Regions from separate parts of the Exiguobacterium sp. FSL W8-0210 genome, predicted to be linked through region 2. Evidence: a T-box and tRNA genes for the amino acid it is inferred to sense, from the RefSeq annotation. Region 2 holds a T-box; the other holds one or more tRNA genes.
The links. A T-box is a leader RNA that pairs with one kind of tRNA and senses whether it is charged. The one in region 2 lies ahead of alaS (alanine--tRNA ligase), so its partner is inferred to be a tRNA-Ala.

Region 1: it encodes a tRNA-Ala, which carries the amino acid that the T-box ahead of alaS (alanine--tRNA ligase) is inferred to sense. The anticodon was not compared.

What each region holds. Positions count from the first base shown of each region.
Region 1 covers NZ_JBBOUK010000001.1:2,846,221-2,855,271, reverse strand. The annotation lists gene MKY22_RS14780 (winged helix-turn-helix transcriptional regulator) at 1-254, opposite strand, end outside; gene MKY22_RS14775 (DoxX family protein) at 438-836, shown strand; gene MKY22_RS14770 (flavin reductase family protein) at 856-1,449, shown strand; gene MKY22_RS14765 (hypothetical protein) at 1,581-2,021, opposite strand; gene MKY22_RS14760 (ABC-F family ATP-binding cassette domain-containing protein) at 2,003-3,904, opposite strand; gene MKY22_RS14755 (redox-sensing transcriptional repressor Rex) at 4,072-4,731, shown strand; gene MKY22_RS14750 (twin-arginine translocase TatA/TatE family subunit) at 4,731-4,931, shown strand; gene tatC (twin-arginine translocase subunit TatC) at 4,939-5,718, shown strand; tRNA gene MKY22_RS14740 (tRNA-Ala) at 5,824-5,899, shown strand; gene MKY22_RS14735 (S8 family serine peptidase) at 6,124-9,051, shown strand, end outside.
Region 2 covers NZ_JBBOUK010000001.1:2,112,639-2,121,689, forward strand. The annotation lists gene MKY22_RS11165 (DUF1292 domain-containing protein) at 9-302, opposite strand; gene MKY22_RS11170 (DUF1292 domain-containing protein) at 289-576, opposite strand; gene ruvX (Holliday junction resolvase RuvX) at 591-1,013, opposite strand; gene MKY22_RS11180 (IreB family regulatory phosphoprotein) at 1,010-1,279, opposite strand; gene alaS (alanine--tRNA ligase) at 1,314-3,956, opposite strand; T-box leader at 4,014-4,224, opposite strand; gene recD2 (SF1B family DNA helicase RecD2) at 4,267-6,492, opposite strand; gene MKY22_RS11195 (VOC family protein) at 6,609-7,157, shown strand; gene MKY22_RS11200 (tetratricopeptide repeat protein) at 7,204-7,869, opposite strand; gene mnmA (tRNA 2-thiouridine(34) synthase MnmA) at 7,883-9,004, opposite strand; gene MKY22_RS11210 (cysteine desulfurase family protein) at 9,021-9,051, opposite strand, start outside.

The DNA of each region.
Region 1 (9,051 bases), 730 kb from region 2:
GTCAAACTGTATTGAATCTTAATCGGACGATCGGGAATGACAGTCCGGATGACGATGCCTTCCGCTTCGAGCTCCTTCATACGTTCCGTGAGCATACGACCTGATAATTCGGGGATGGCATCTTGAATCTCATTGAAACGACATGTCTTCGTCAACAAGTGACGTAAGATCAGACCCGTCCATTTCTTACCTAAGATTTCAAAGGCATGTTCGACTTTGGGACAAAGAGCCGGTTGGATTGCGACTTCTTCCATCAGCACTCATCCTTTCTATAGTTGTAGTATACCCGCTTCTGCTAAAAAAATCGAATCATTTTACTTAATGTAACAAAAAGAACTAAAACAAATCTATTTACTTTTAGTAAGTGATAAGATATAGTCTGTTTATTGAGTTACTTAAAGTAACTAAAATACATTAGGTAAAAGGAGAAGAGAGAAATGATGGATACAGGACTTTTAATCATTCGTTTAATCATCGGCTTAACGTTCGCTGCACACGGGACACAAAAATTATTTGGTTGGTTCGGCGGACACGGGATCGCTGGAACAGGCGGCTGGTTCGAATCAATAGGCATGAAGCCAGGGAAGGCACTCGCGATTACAGCAGGTCTTGCTGAATTGATCGGCGGCTTGTTGTTCGCAGGCGGTGTATTCCTCTGGATCGCAGCGCTCCTCATCATCGGATCGATGCTTGTCGCGATCGTTAAAGTACACGGTGCGAATGGTTACTGGGTGACGCAGAACGGGTACGAATACAACATGGCATTGATCGTCATCGCCCTTGGTGTAGCGATGATCGGTGCTGGAGACTATTCACTCGCTGCACTCATCGGGTGAAGAAAAAGGTGGGTCATTCATGAAGTTCGAGGCATCAACGCTTAGCGCAAAAGACAATTATAAATTACTGATCGGAAGCATCATTCCGCGTCCGATTGCTTTCGTGACAACGCAAGGAGAGGACGGGACGGTCAACGCCGCACCGTTTTCCTTCTTTACGGTCGCTTCAAGCAGTCCGCCGCAACTGGTGATCGCCGTACAACGGACGGATCAGGGGCAGAAGGATACGGCACGTAACATCTTAGCGAAACAAAGTTATGTCATCCATATCGTCAGCGAAGAGATCGTCGACGCAGTCAATGAGACAGCAGCGCCACTTGCTTACGGTGAAAGTGAGCTTGAGCGGACGGATTTGACGCTCGTCGATAGTGACGCGATCGAAGTACCCGGAATCGCCGAAGCGAAAATCCGCTTCGAGATGCGCTTGACGCAACACGTCGAGCTAGAAGGTGCCGATCTTCTGATTGGGGAAGTACTGCGTTATCACGTCGCGGATGAACTCGTCGAGTCGTTCCGGATTGACGCAGCAGGCTTGAAGGCTGTCGCTCGTTTAGCAGGGAATGATTATGCGACGATCGGGAAGACGTTTACGATTGCCCGACCGACAAAATGATAGAAGCGTGAATGCTTGATGCATCGTACGATTCGTTTTGATTCAAACGAAAAGGAGTGGAGAGACCGGTCTAGCTACCGGAATCTCCACTCCTTTTTCTCATGTCGTTCATCTGATTCATCGATCGGACTTCAAGGTTGCGGATCGATTTCGTTTGAAGAGGCTTCAAGACCATGACGTTTACTGTACTGATAGCCATCGAGCAAATAAAAGACGATCGCGAGTGCCCAAATGCCGACACAGCTGATTAAGAAAGCGGTGAGCGGTGAGACACTACCGTAATACGATAGGATCAACGGGTCATTGAGTTCGACGAATAGCTGTGTCGTCAGGAGCGTACAGCATAATCCCGAGAGTAAACTGACGAAAAGACCGCTCCATGTCTGGATGACGAGACCGATCATGCAAGAAATCAGGAGGAACAAAGGAAGCGCGGCATTAAAAGCATCCGGGCGGATGAAGGTCGACACGTAGTCCGCATACATCGGTACGAAATAAAGGATGCCGGATAGCAGTCCTTGAATCAAGTTAATGAAAAAGCTTTTCGTCCGCATCAGTGTTGGTTCTCCCATCGTTCCATCAATTCGAGTAGATCGACATCGATCTGGTCCCGTTCCGCAGATAACGCTGTCGCTTTTGGAATATCATTAAAGACTTCCGGTTCGCAAAGCAACTGTTCGATTTCCGCTGAACGCTGTTCGAGCCGTTCAATATCTTGTTCGAGTTGTTCGATTTGCTGACGGCGTTTTTTTTCTTCTTTCTGTGCTTCTTTGTCGATCGTCTTCGATGCCGTGACTTTTGCCGCTTTTGCCTCTTCGGCTTCAAGGCGAGCGATTTCTTCTTGTTCAGCCTTCTTCTCTGTGTAGTACGAATAATCGCCGAGGTATTCTGTCACACCAGCTTCACTCATCTCGATGACGCGTGTCGCGATCCGATCGATGAAGTACCGGTCATGGGAGACGAAGAGTAGCGTACCTTCATAGTCGACGAGAGCGTTCTCAAGGACCATCTTCGAATCCAGATCCAAGTGGTTCGTCGGCTCATCGAGGACGAGGACGTTCGTCTTCCGTAGTTTCAGTTTTGCGAGCGCGAGACGTCCGCGTTCGCCACCGGATAATTCATGGACAATTTTGAAGACGTCGTCGCCGCTAAACAAGAATTGTCCGAGGACAGAACGGACTTCTTGTTCACGCATCAATGGCCATTCGTTCCAAATCTCATCGATGACACGGTTCCGGTCATTGAGTTCCGCCTGCTCTTGATCGTAATAGCCGATCGAGACGCCGGTTCCGAATCGGAAATCACCGAATAGGGGGCGTAAGCGACCGACGAGAACTTTCAAGAGCGTCGACTTTCCGATTCCGTTTGGTCCGACGAGTGCCAGTGATTCGCCGCGTTGCAAGCGGAACGTGATGTCTTTTGAGACAGCTTCTTCGTAACCGATCGCCAGTTGATTGACTTGAAGAACATCGTTCCCGCTCTGTTTTTCAATTGGGAAGGACAGGACCGTGCTACGTTCATCCCCATCTGGTCGGTCGAGTCGGTCGACCTTCTCGAGCCGTTTCCGGACACTTTGGGCACGTTTTGTCGTCGTCGCCCGGGCGATGTTGCGTTGAATGAAGTCCTGCATCTTCGCGATCTCTTCTTGCTGCTGCTCGAACTGCTTCATTTCCTGATCGTACAAGACCGCTTTTTGCTCCAAGTACTTCGTGTAGTTCCCCGTGAACTTACGACAGACATTGCGTGACAATTCATAGACGACATTGACGACTTGGTCGAGGAAGTACCGGTCGTGCGAGACGATTAGGACGGCACCACGATAACCACCGAGGTAACTTTCGAGCCAAGCGAGCGTATCGATGTCAAGGTGGTTGGTCGGCTCATCGAGAATGAGAAGCTCTGGTGCTTGTAAGAGCATCTTCGCTAAGGCAAGCCGTGTCCGTTGACCACCGGATAATGTCTGAATCCGGCGCGAGTAATCATCCGGATAAAAGCGCATGCCGTGCAAAACGGAGCGGATATTCGCTTCGAACTGATAACCACCTGCTTCTGAGAAGTCGTGTTGCGCTTGATCATACGTCTTCAAGAGACGATCGTACGCGACCGGGTCGTTCAAGATATGCTCCATGCCCATTTCGATTTCCATCCGGCGCAATGTCCGTTCTTGTTCTTGTAGATGTTCGAAGACGGTCAGCATCTCGTTCCAGATCGTCTCATTCGATTCGAGACCACTGTCTTGCGCGAGATAACCAATTTTGACATCCTTGCCTTTCATGATGTCGCCCGAGTCATGACTGAGTTCGCCAGCAATGATTTTGAGCAAGGTCGATTTACCGGCACCGTTTCGTCCGACGAGCGCAATGCGGTCGCGCTCTTGTACTTCCAATTTGATATTTTCTAAAATCGGCTCGACGCCGAATGATTTCGAGAGTTGGTTGACTTGTAAGAGTATCATTTCCATCCATCCTTCCACCCTTTAGTCTATCACGAACAAAAGCGCGAGGTCCTGCGGAATATATTATTTGTGACTCTATGTGAAGTGGTTTACAATCAAGGAGAGTAGAAAGCTTTTTGCAAAGATTTGGGTGCCACGATGGATGTGGCCGAAGGGGGAACTGCAGGATGAATGGACCAGACACAAAAATTCCACAAGCGACAGCAAAACGGTTGCCGCTATATTATCGCTTCATCCAAAGTTTATACAATTCAGGCAAGCTCCGCGTCTCTTCTGCTGAGTTAAGCGAGGCGGTGAAGGTTGATTCAGCAACGATTCGTCGCGATTTTTCCTACTTTGGGGCATTAGGGAAGAAGGGGTATGGATACAACGTTCAACATCTCTTAACGTTTTTCCGCAAAACCTTGAATCAAGATGAGGTGACGAATGTTGCTTTAATCGGGGTCGGTCATCTCGGAACAGCGTTTGCAAATTATAACTTTTTAAAGAATAATAGTACTCGGATAGTCGTTGCGTTTGATGCGGACGAAGAGAAGGTCGGAACAACGACGCATGACGTTCCAATCTATCATGTTTCGGACATGAAAGAACAAATCGAAGCGAATCAGGTCGATGTTGCCATCTTGACGGTTCCATCCCAGTTCGCGCAGTCAGTAGCGGATGAGTTAGTCGAGTATGGTGTGACAGGCATCCTGAACTTTACGCCTGCACGGTTGAACGTGCCAGCGAGCGTCCGGGTCCATCACATTGATTTATCGATCGAGTTGCAGTCGTTAGTTTATTTCATGAAGCATTATTCGCAATCAGCTGAAGGAGTGAAAGCATAATGGAAAACCTTATCCCGTCAACTATAGCGTTCATCGGACCAGGCAGTTTAGCACTGATCGGTGTCGTCGCATTGATCATTTTTGGACCGAAGAAGTTACCTGAACTTGGTCGTGCTGCGGGTCAGACATTGAAAGAGTTCAAGAGCGCCACGAACGGCATCATGGACGACGATAAAAAGGATGAACCGAAAGAGAAGTGATTGAACCATGGCGATTGATCAAGAACAAAGCGTGACGTCGCACCTTGACGAACTCCGAAAGCGGATCGTCTGGTCGCTTATCATCGTCGTCGTCCTGTTCGCTGTCGCATTTCCACTCGTCCGACCGCTCGTCCGCTTCTTGCAAGCGGACTTAAAAGAACTCGGCATTGGTTTGAATGCCTTCAACGTCGCCGATCCTTTAATGCTGTATTTAAATCTTGCATTCATTATCGCAATCGTTCTGGCATCGCCGTTCTGGATGTACCAACTTTGGGCATTCGTTCGCCCTGGACTTTACGATAAGGAGCAAAAAGCGACATTGACGTATATTCCGGTCATCTTCTTTCTATTTTTGGCTGGTGTAGCCTTCTCGTACTTTTGGTTGCTACCTTTCTTATTAAAAGTATCAACTGAACTAGGAAAAGAATTGGGAATCGAACAAGTCATTGGAGTGGAGAACTACTTCAGTTTCTTAATCCGATTGACGATTCCGTTCGGTCTTCTTTTCCAATTGCCGGTCGTGACGATGTTCCTGACACGTCTGGGTCTCGTGACGCCATATTTCATGCGAAAGAATCGGAAATATGCGTACTTTGCGCTGTTCGTCGTTGCGGCATTGATCGCACCGCCGGACGTGACGTCACACTTGATGATCTCGGTGCCATTGTTCGTTCTCTATGAGATCAGCATCTTGATTTCTGCGCGAACGTACAAAAAGGTCTTGATCCTCGAGCAACAGGCAGAGCTTGAACGACAGGCGGATTTGATGCGTGAATTGAATAAATGAATCGTGAATTCCTTCCAACGATTTTTGGAAGGAATTCTTTTTTATGAAAGCGTTATTTTTATATTGATAAAGCAGTTAGTGATACGTATACTAAAGATAATTCATGGGGACTTAGCTCAGCTGGGAGAGCGTTTGGCTGGCAGCCAAAAGGTCGTCGGTTCGATCCCGATAGTCTCCACCAATACCAAATATCCAACTCCTCGAGGCGTCGAGGAGTTTTTATTTTTCTCCCAGTTAAATTCCTTAAAAATATAAAATGTCACGTAAAACAAATAAATTAAAAAAATAGGCAAATATAAATTGTTTATTTCCATTAAATTCATTAAACTAAATATACAGAATTTTCGTTTAACTGTTTTATCAGTAGTACTACTATGGTTTTACAGAAAAGGGGAAAACGAACGCATGAAGAAGAAGATTGCACTTATGGCAGCCGTCTTAATGATGTCTTCCAATCTAGTCAGTGCGCAAGGTGCACTGTCGTCGCAAGACAAAGCAACGGGTCAAAAACCGCAGGCGCTCTCGCTGAAGAAATCGGGGCAAGAGAAGCACTACAAACAATCGGATAAAGTCCGTGTCGTCATCGAGATGGAAGAGAAGCCGGCGATTCAAATCGCCCAGGCTCAAAACAAGCGGTATAGCACATTGAGCAATGCCGAAAAAGAGTCGATCAAAGATCGCCTCGTCAACGTCCAAAAATCAGTCAAGTCAGCCATCGCTAAAAAGGCGATTCCCGTTACATATAAGGAAAGCTTCACAACCGTCATCAACGGATTCAGTGGTGAAGTCAAGTTCGGGGACATCGAAGACATTAAACAACTGAGCGGAGTCAAGAGCGTACATATCGCCCATGAGTATGCGCGTCCGGAAGTTGCTAAAGGTGCAAAGCCAGACATGCTGTACAGCAAGGACATGGTCAATGCGAAGGAAACATGGCAGGACTATGGTTTTAAAGGGGAAGGAACAATCGTTGCCGTCATCGATACAGGAATCGATCCATCACATAAGGACATGGTCTTGAGCCCAGAGACGAAGATTGATTTGACTTCTTCGAAAGTCGATAGTGCGAAAGAAACAAAAGGCTTAAAAGGAAGGTACTTCACGGAAAAAGTACCGTACGGCTATAACTATGCCGATCACGATAGCGAAATCCGTGATTTAGGTGCGGGCGCATCGATGCACGGGATGCACGTCGCGGGTACGGTCGGAGCAAACGGCGATGAAGCAAACGGTGGTATCAAAGGGGTCGCTCCGGAAACACAGCTCCTCGCGATGAAAGTCTTCGGAAACGATCCAGGAATGCCATCGACATTCAGCGATATCTACATTAAAGCAATTGATGATGCGATTGCACTCGGAGCCGATGTCATCAACATGAGTCTCGGTTCGACGGCATCGTTCGTCAATGCAGATGATCCAGAACAACGCGCAATCGTCAACGCGATGAACAACGGCATCTTGTGTGCGATTTCTGCTGGTAACTCGGCGTTTGCAGGTCATGGTGCGGGTAATCCATATACAGCAAACCCGGATATCGGTGTCGTTGGTGCACCAGGATTGACGAGCCAGGCGCTCCAAGTCGCGTCACTCGAAAATACGAAATTGACGCTTGAAGGCATGGCGCTGACGATCGACGGTCAGGATGCCGGTTATTTGGCATACCAAAAACAAGATTCGCCGAATCCGATTGCCGTCTTCGATAAAGAGAAGAAGGATGTCGTGTATGTCGGTGACGGTCAAGCTTCGAACTATGAAGGTAAAGACGTCAAAGGGAAAGTCGTCTTCGTCGTGCGTAACGGTGGTTTCAACTACGGTATGATCCAAGCAGAAGCTGAGAAGCAAGGGGCAGCAGGTGTCATCGTCCGCGGTCGAGTCGATCACGGGGATTACGTCAGCATGGCGCTCAACAATCCGACGATTCCACTCGTCACGCTTAGCATCGCGGACGGGAATGATCTCGAAGCAAAAGCAAAAGAGGGCAAGGCAATCGCAGTGACATTTGACGGAAAAGCGGTCTCAACCGATAACCCGGTCGCAGGACAAATGTCTGACTTCACGTCATGGGGTGTCACGCCAAGCCTTGACTTCAAGCCAGAAATCACGGCACCAGGTGGGAAAATCTATTCGACGCTTAATGATAACGAGTATGGCGTCATGAGCGGTACATCGATGGCAGCACCACACGTCGCTGGTGGAACAGCACTCGTCATGCAACGGATTGCGAAGGACTTCAAAGTCACTGGTGCAACACGCGTTAAACTCGCCAAAAACATCTTGATGAATACATCGCGTCCGCAACTCGATCAAGGAAAATACAACGCAGAACTGAAAACAGGCAACTTCTACTCCCCACGTCGTGAGGGAGCTGGACTGATGGATCTTCGTGCTGCGATGAAGACACCAGTCGTCATCACAGAGACAAAGTCAGGTGAAGGCAAGGCATCCTTGAAGGAAGTCGGCGAGAAGTTCACATTCACGCTTGATTTAAAAAACTACAGCAATGAAAAAGTGACGTATAAGCTAGCGGGAACGGTTCAATCAGATCTCGGTGCACAAGGATCGAACTTCCTTGAAGCAAATGGAATCTTCAAAAAAGGAACGATTGGTACGGTAGATGCCAACATAGGCACATACCCGATCTCATTTGCAGTCGGCTCGAAGAAAGCGAGTTCAGTCTCGATTAATCCGAAGAGCTCAACGAAAGTCAGCGTGTCAGTCGATTTGAAGAACACGACTGACTGGGCGAACGAGCTTCCGCTTGAACAAGTCTTTAAAAACGGCTACTTCGTCGAAGGATTCGTCCGTCTGATCGATACGAAGAGCAAAAATCCAGAACTGACAGTTCCTTATGTTGGATTCAAAGGAAAATGGGATCAAGCTCCGATTTTAGATGCACCATTGTACGATAAAAACAACACGTTCTACGGATTGACAGGTCTAGCGACTGAAGTGAAGGATGATTTCAAATTCCTTGGTACGAATGCCGCTGGAAAAGTTGTCGCGAACAAAGTCTCGTTCTCACCGAACAACGACGGTAGCGCAGATGAAGCTTTCCCGATCATCTCATTCCTTCGAAATGCGAAAAAAGTCGAGTATTCGATTCTTGACCGGAATAAAACAACACTTCAGAAGCTTGATATGCAAACGGACGTCGTCAAGAACTACTATGATAGCGGTTCAGAGGACGGATACACACCAGTCACAAGCGCAGCTTGGGACGGAACAATCAACGGGAAACCGGTCAAGGATGGTCTTTACTACTACAAAGTCAAATCCGTGATCGATTATCCGAATGCAAAATGGCAGTCGAACCTCTTCCCAGTCTATGTCGAT
Region 2 (9,051 bases):
GAGTCGGGTTAGTCTAACTGATCTTCGAGCGTGTTAAAGACTTCTTCGATTTCATCCCAAGTCGCTGTATCATCTTCATCGATCGGTACGAGGTTGAAGTCGTTGTCTCCATCACCGTATTCGTCAAGTTCGTAAACGAAGATATCGACTTCTTCTGCTTCGTCATAGTCTGCTCCGATTGGCTCAAGGAAGATGTATGTCTTACTCGAACGTGGGCTTTCGTAACGCAGACGTTCTACGAATTCGAAATCATTTCCTTCGCCGTCCGGAATTACGTAACGTGTTGGTTCATTCTGTTGCATCAGTGATCCGCTCCTTTAACGCAAGCTCGAGTTCATCCCAAGTTTGCTCATCATTTTCATCGATCAGGCTCAATTCGAAATCATCTTCGCCTTCTCCATATTCATCGATCTCACAGATGATCAGATCATCTGCTCCTTCGTCAGGGTTACCGATCATTTCAAGAAACAGATAGGTTTTTCCTGTACGTTCACTCGAGTAACGGTACCATTCTTCGAAAAGATGTTCGCCGCCCTCTTCATCTGGAAAGAGATACTGACGTTTTTCTTCAGCCATCGGTTTCTCCCCCTTCATCGGTTCGTCCGATCCAAGTACGATTGCAGGATCATGACGGCAGCCATCTTATCGATGACTTGTTTACGCTTTTTACGGCTGACATCGGCATCGATCAGCATCCGTTCTGCTTGCATCGTCGTCAACCGTTCATCCATGAAGACGACTTCAAGCCCGGTATGCTGTTCGATTTCCTTCGCAAAAGCTTCACTTGCTTCTGCGCGGGGACCGATGGAACCGTTCATGTTTTTCGGAAGACCAATGACTAGGATTTCGACATTGTATGTCTTCATGATGACATCGAGCCGTTTGAAGGCTTCTGGGTAATCCGGTTCCGTCCACTTGACCGTCTCGACGCCTTGCGCCGTCCAGCCCATCAAGTCACTGACCGCTACCCCAATCGTCTTCGAACCGACATCTAGTCCCATTGCACGTTTCATTTTGAATTTCCACTCTCCGCCAAATAAGATTTCACGAGTTCTTCGAGCAATTCGTCGCGTTCAATCTTACGAATTAAATTACGTGCGTCATTATGACGAGGAATGTAAGCAGGATCTCCTGAAAGGAGATAGCCGACGATTTGGTTGATCGGATGATATCCTTTTTCTTCTAAAGCATGATAGACCGTCAACAACACATCACGTGTCGCTGCTTTGTTATCGTCTTCCGGAAAGTTGAATTTCATCGTTTGATCCATCTGACTCACGTTCATCACCTCTTTCATATACACTACGTTTCTATTATGCCAGTGATTGCACGTATTGTGAAGCGTACGCGAGTGCTTCTTCTAATTTCGACGCATCTTTTCCACCAGCTTGAGCCATGTCAGGGCGACCGCCACCGCCACCACCGCAGCGTGTTGCGACTTCCTTGATCAATTTACCAGCATGATAGCCTTGGTCGATTAAATCTTTTGAGACGCTTGCGACGAGATTGACTTTCTCACCTTGCGCACTTCCGAGAACGATGATTGCCGATCCGAGCGAGCTCTTCAACTCGTCCATCATACCGCGAAGAGCATCCATATCTGAGACATCGACGCGTTTCGCAAGCACACGCACACCGTTGATTTCCTCAACATCGTCCTTCAATGAAGCAGCTTCGATGTTCGCGAGTTTTGCTTGCAACGATTCATTCGCCCGTTCCGTCTCACGGAGCTGTTGTTGCAGTGCTTCGATGCGAACAGGAACTTCTGTCATCTTCGTCTTCAAGACAGCTGCTGCTTGTTCGAGTGTTTCCAAGTGTTGATTCATGACACGATATGCGCCTGCACCCGTTACCGCTTCGATTCGGCGTGTACCTGCACCGATCCCAGACTCTGAGACGATCTTGAACAGACCGATCTCTGCAGTGTTTCCGACGTGGATTCCGCCACACAATTCAATCGAGTATGTGCCTGCTGAGACGACACGGACCGTTTCCCCGTACTTCTCACCGAACAATGCCATCGCGCCTTTTGCTTTTGCATCAGCGATGTTCATCTCTTCGATATCAACCGGTAATGATGCCCAGATCGCTTGGTTGACGTCTTGTTCGATTTTTGTCAACTCTTCTTGTGTCACGGCACCGAAGTGTGAGAAGTCGAAGCGGAGACGTTCTGGAGAAACAAGTGATCCCGCTTGGTTGACGTGTGTTCCGAGCGTGTCTTTCAATGCTTTATGAAGCAAGTGTGTTGCTGTATGGTTTTTCGTGACGGCTTTACGTTCTGCTGCTTCGACGTTTGCAACGACGTCTGCAGCTTCCGTTGCGATCCCTGTACGAACGATGACCGTATGCAAGTTTTGACCGTTTGGTGCTTTTTGAACATCTTTGACATCAAGAACGAAGTCTTTGCCTTCGATTGTTCCTGTATCCGCGACTTCACCACCACTTTCAGCGTAGAACGGTGTGATGTCGAGAATGACTTGTGCTTCTTCACCAGCAGCGACTTCTGTGACTCGTTCTCCATCATGCAACAATGCGATGATTTTCGCATCCGCCTTAAGGTCGGTATAGCCGACGAACGTACTTTTATCTTTTAGCGTTGAGAGGACTTCCGATTGCTGTTGCATCGAACCACTCTCTTCACGCGCTGCACGTGCACGCTGACGTTGTGCATCCATCGCTAGTTTGAAGCCTTCTTCATCAACAGACATCTGATGATCTTCCGCATACTCGACTGTCAATTCGAGTGGGAAACCATACGTGTCATACAGACGGAACGCATCTTCGCCACTGATGACGTGCTCACCGTTTGATTTAGCCGTCTGAGCGACCGTGTTCAAGATTGCAAGACCGTCATGAAGTGTCTCGTGGAAACGTTCTTCTTCGTTTTTGATGACACGTTTGATGAAGTCTGCTTTTTCTGGAACTTGTGGGTAGAAGTCGACCATGACATTCCCGACCGTATCGACGAGTTCATACATGAACGGACGTTCGATTCCAAGCATCTTCGCATAACGAACCGCACGGCGTAGTAAACGACGAAGGACATATCCACGACCTTCATTCGAAGGAAGCGCACCATCACCGATCGCGAATGATACGGTACGGATGTGGTCTGCGATGACTTTGAATGCTACATCGAGTTTCGAATCATCACGGTAGATTTTACCGCTGATCTCTTCTGTTTTGTGAATGATCGGCATGAACAGATCCGTATCGAAGTTCGTCGGCACGTCCTGCATGACACATGCCATCCGTTCAAGTCCCATTCCTGTATCGATGTTTTTACGTGGAAGTTCCGTGTAGTTGCCGTGTCCATCGTGGTTATACTGACTGAAGACGATATTCCAGATCTCGAGATAGCGTTCGTTTTCGCCACCTGGATAGAGTTCTGAATCGTTCGGATCGTCTCCAAAAGCAGGTCCACGGTCGAAGAAGATTTCCGTGTTCGGACCAGATGGACCTTCACCGATTTCCCAGAAGTTATCTTCAAGTGGAATGATCCGCTCAGCCGGTACACCGAGTTCAAGCCAGATTTGACGCGCTGCGTCATCTTCCGGGTGAATCGTGACCGAGAGACGTTCCGGGTCAAGACCGTACCAGTCATCACTCGTCAAAAGTTCCCAGCCCCATTTGATTGCATCTTCACGGAAGTAATCACCGACAGAGAAGTTTCCGAGCATCTCGAAGAACGTATGGTGACGTGCTGTTTTCCCGACGTTTTCGATATCATTCGTCCGGATTGATTTTTGTGCGTTGACGATACGTGGATTATCAGGAATGACACGACCATCGAAATATTTCTTGAGTGTCGCAACCCCTGAGTTGATCCACAAGAGCGATGGATCCTCGACCGGTACGAGTGAAGCACTCGGTTCGATCGCATGCCCTTTGCTTTGGAAGAAATCAAGATACATCTGACGGATTTGTGCACCCGTTAATGGTTTTAAAGCTTTCATGAACAGTTACCCCCATTGGTTTTATTTGGACGCAAAAAAGCGATGCCTTCATCCCTGAAAAGGGACGAAAGCATCGCTTCCGTGGTACCACCCTCGTTCGTAAGCAATCCATTGCTTACCTCGAACATCTGATAACGGGGATGACCCGCAGGTGTTTACACCCGACTCCGGAAGGAGCTTCAAAGGGACTCGAGAAAGTGATTGCAGCAGATTCACTTCTCTCTGGACTCGAGTTTTCCTTTTACTTATCTTCCATCAACGTGTTACGTCCATTCATCTATCGTGATTATTACCTATCGTACAGCATCCGTCAAGTCTTTGTCACCCCACCGAGTCGTTCAATCAATCGTGTTCGGCGCCGCGGCTCCTCTTCTTGCGACGCTTTATGAAACGCTCGTGGGTCGCCGAACAATAATAAACTCGACTTCGCACGGGTGACCGCCGTATAAATCAAGTTTCGAGAATGTTTGAATGCCCCCGTGAAATAGACCGGCATCAAGACGATCGGGAACTCGGACCCTTGTGCCTTGTGAATCGTAATCGCGTAGGCATGCGTGAATTGATCCCAGTCACTCCGGTTGTACTCGACTTCCGTCTGGTCGAAGCGGGCGATGATCTTATCCACCTTGTCGACGTTTTCTTTGGCGAAGAAGATATTGACGATTTCGCCGATATCTCCGTTATAGACGTTCTCTTCCGCATTGTTGACGAGCTGAAGAATCTTGTCCCCGGTCCGGTAAATCCGGGTGCCTTGTTTGACTTCGCGTTTTTTCGGTTCCTCCGGATTGTAGACGCGTTGCAAGGCGACATTCAGTTCGTCGATTCCGACCTGACCACGGTAAGTCGGTGCCAAAACCTGAACATCGAATTTCGAATACCCTTTTGCGAGTGCTTTTTCCGCGAAGGCTGAGATGCCGCGTAACGTCTCTTGCGGAGACGCAGTGTAAAAGCGACGATCCGCAAGTGGTGATAACAAATCAGCTGACGTCGTCCGGTTCTTCAAATCGTGCGCGAGCCGTAAAATCGAAGAATCTTCCGCTTGGCGATGGACGACGTTCAAACGAACGACGGGAATCCCTTCCGTATCCATCAAGTCTGCCAGCACTTGCCCAGGACCAACGGATGGTAATTGATCCCGGTCACCGACGAACAAGATTTTCATACCGTTCGGCACAGCACGGAGCAGACTCGATAACAAGTAGATATCAATCATCGACGACTCATCGATGATCAGTACTTTCCCCGTGATCGGCTGATCTTCATTTAATTGGAAATTCGTTCCGTCATACTTCAACAGACGATGAATCGTCATCGCTGGGACGTCCGTTGCTTCCGACAGACGTTTAGCGGCGCGTCCGGTCGGTGCAACAAGGACGTATGGATAGACATCCCCTGTCTTGACGCGACTCTTCTCAAGCGGCCAGTCATGAATTTCTTGCAACGCATGCAAAATTCCCTTGATGACAGTCGTCTTACCGGTACCCGGTCCACCAGTCAAGACCATCAGCGGCGCTTTGACCGCTAACTCGATCGCTTCTCGCTGTTGCGCCGCATATTCCATCCCAAACTGTTCTTCGAGATGCCCGATTGCTTCAAGGATCGTCGCGACATCGACTTCCTGTTCGGCACCGTTTGCCATGACGCGTGCTAGCTCCTTCGCCGCTCGGACTTCCGCATAAAAGATCGTCGGTAAATACAAGCAACCTTCTTCGAGCTTGACCTTATCTTCAGCGAGCAACAGTTCGATCGCTTGTTCCAGCCGCTCTCCCGGATCTTCCCCTAGCAGACGGGGTGCCCGTTGCAACAGCGAGTCGACCGTCGCGAAGGCATGTCCCTCGCCCGCTTCTTGTTCTAATATGTGCATGATCGAAGCAGCGACACGCTCTGGATGTAATCCGACGAGTCCGAGATGTGAGGCAATATGATCGGCTGTCTTAAAACCAATCCCATTCACTTCATACATCAAGGAATACGGATTCTCCCGAATCCGTGCCATGGCGTCGCCCTCGTACGCGGCATAGATCTTTGCCGCTAGCTTCGGTGTGACATCAAACGGTGCTAAGAACAGCATCAACTGATCGACACCGTATAACGTGGCGAGTCGACTCAAGATGATGTCAGCTTGTTTTTGTTTTAACCCAGGCACCTGATTCAGTACCCGTTCATCTTTCAAAATGAGATCCACTGCCTCTTCTCCGAGAGCATCGACGATATTTTTCGCTGTCTTCGGACCAATGCCGGTGAACGAACCATTCGTCAAGAAGCGGATCGTCGCATGTTTTGTCATCGGAACCGATCGTCGAATCAGCTCCGCCTTCAGTTGTTTTCCGAACCGGGGATGATCGACGAGACGACCGAATGCTTGATACGTTCCTCCGAGTTCGATCCCAACCCCAGTACCCGTGATGACGAGCTCGGTTTCTTTCAGTTCAAAGTTCTTTTCTTTGACGGCGACCAATACAATGGAGTGTGCTTCTTCTTCAGAAGAAAAGAGCACACGTTTGACGCGCCCGACGACTTGATGGGGGTGCTCCATCACTCCACCTTCTTTCTCTCTTTTTCATTCGCTGCTTTCATCATAGCATTCGTTTACCGGATTTTAAATCAGGGAAAGATACCGTGAAACATTTCGTTAAGAGGAGGAGTTCAAGGATGGCACGTTTACCGATTGCAGGATTGTGTGAATTAGTACTTGAAGTCGAAGATATGGACCGTGCGGTTGGCTTTTGGAATGGGACACTAGGCATTCCAGTCGTCGAGCAATGGGCACCTGAGGATGCTGAGCCGAGCAAAGAACAATCTAAACAAGATGGGGTCTGGGCAACGTGGCTCTACATTGGCGGCAACACCCGACTCGGTCTTTGGCTGAAACGGGACTTCACGATGGAAGAACGAACCGTCAAACACTTACCGGTCTCCGAATGGGATACGTTGTACGATGAAGGCGGAGTCCATGTCCACTGTGCCTTTTACGTTGAGAAGGACGAGTTCCAGCAAGCCTTAAATCAGCTTCGGGAAGCTTCAATCACCGTGAAGCTAAGAGAATGGGATGAACAGGAGACCTCGAACCAAAAAGAGTATTCCGCTTATTTCAAGGATACAGAAAATAACGTCATCGAACTGTATACGAAAAACATGGATGAAGCCTATGAAGACTTTTCCGGACCTCCGCTTCGTGTCATCCGTGAAGTCGGGAATTAAATAGCATAAAAAAAGACGACTCCGCCTGGAATCGTCTTTTTTTAGATCAATCTGCTTGTTTTAATAACGCATCCATCTTCGCTTTTGCATCTCGTGCAAGCGCGTGTTCCGGCTGATAGGCAAGAACGGCTTCAAGTTCTGCATAACAGGCTTCTTGTTGACCAAGGAAAGCAAGGGCAATCGCATAATTGTATCGTGCATCCGTATGCGTTTCGTCAAGCATCAAGACGTGCTCGAACATCTCGACCGCTTCTTCCAACTTCTCGTTTTGCGCTAAGGCAAGTCCGTATTGGAATGCGATCTCGATATCGACACCGTTTAATTCTGACGCGCGCTGTAGACGAGGTAAGCCACGTACTGGATCACCTAGTTTTTGATACGTCATCCCAAGCATGAAATGGAGATCCGCGTCGTCAAGTCCATATAATAACGCTGCCCGCAATGATTCCTCTGCTTCGACGAGTTTATCGGCAGCAAAGAACAGCGCCCCTTTTGCATAATAGGCACTCGCAAACGTGTTATCGATCATCAGTGCCCGGTCATAAAAACGAAGGGCACGATCAGCATCGTTCATCGTTTGGAGTAATGTTCCAAGATTGACGTACGCTGTCGGATCTTTTGGATTTTCTTCGATCGCGTCGTTAAACGCTTGCGCTGCTAATTCATAATTTCCAGCTTCTAGATGCCGGAACCCTACTTCATTATAGTTCATCTTCTTTTGCTCCTTATGCTAAATAAGCGAGGCGTTCGCCTGCTTTATAGGCTGCATCGATTGTGGCACCACCGAGGCAGATGTCTCCATCATAGAACACGACCGCTTGTCCTGGTGTGATTGCTCGTTGACGCTCGTCAAACGAAACATCGAGTCCATCTTCAAGGACACGAACCGTGACGGCTGTGTCTTGTTGACGGTAACGGAATTTCGCTGTGCAACGGAATGTCTCACCGACTGGACGTTCAGATGTCCAACTGACATCTGAAGCAAGTAACCCTTCCGAATACAATAATTCGTTATGGAATCCTTGATCGACATAGAGAATGTTCTCTTTTAGGTTTTTTCCGACGACGAACCAAGGTTCTCCGTCGCCACCGATACCAAGCCCGTGGCGTTGCCCCATCGTATAGTACATCAATCCATCGTGACGACCCATGACGTTGCCGTCAAGCGTCCGCATCTCACCGGGTTGTGCCGGTAGGTATTGACCGAGGAACTGTTTGAAGTTCCGCTCGCCAATGAAGCAAATACCGGTCGAGTCTTTTTTCTTAGCTGTTGCAAGGTTCGCTTCTTCTGCGATCCGGCGCACTTCTGATTTTTCCATGTGACCGATCGGGAACATCGCCTTCGCAATTTGCTCTTGCGACAATTGATTCAAGAAATACGTTTGATCCTTGTTTGCATCGACACCACGAAGCAATTTATGTTCTCCATCTTCATAGACAGCACGTGCATAATGACCTGTCGCGACGAAATCGGCACCAAGACGCATCGCGTGATCGAGGAAGGCTTTGAACTTGATTTCCTTGTTACACATGACGTCTGGATTCGGTGTCCGACCGAGTTTATATTCATCGAGGAAGTACGTGAAGACCTTATCCCAGTACTCTTTTTCAAAATTGACCGCATAATACGGAATGCCGATTTGATTGGCTACGGCGATGACGTCTTCATAATCTTCCGTCGCCGTACAAAAGCCGTTCTCATCCGTGTCATCCCAGTTTTTCATGAAGATCCCGATGACGTTATAGCCTTGCTCTTTTAATAAATGAGCGGTCACAGAAGAATCGACACCGCCCGACATCCCAACGACGACTGTCGTTTCACTCGGGGCTTTCGCTCGTGTATTCATTTATTTCACCTCTTAGTTAATTCTGAAACGATTTTACGACATCTTGC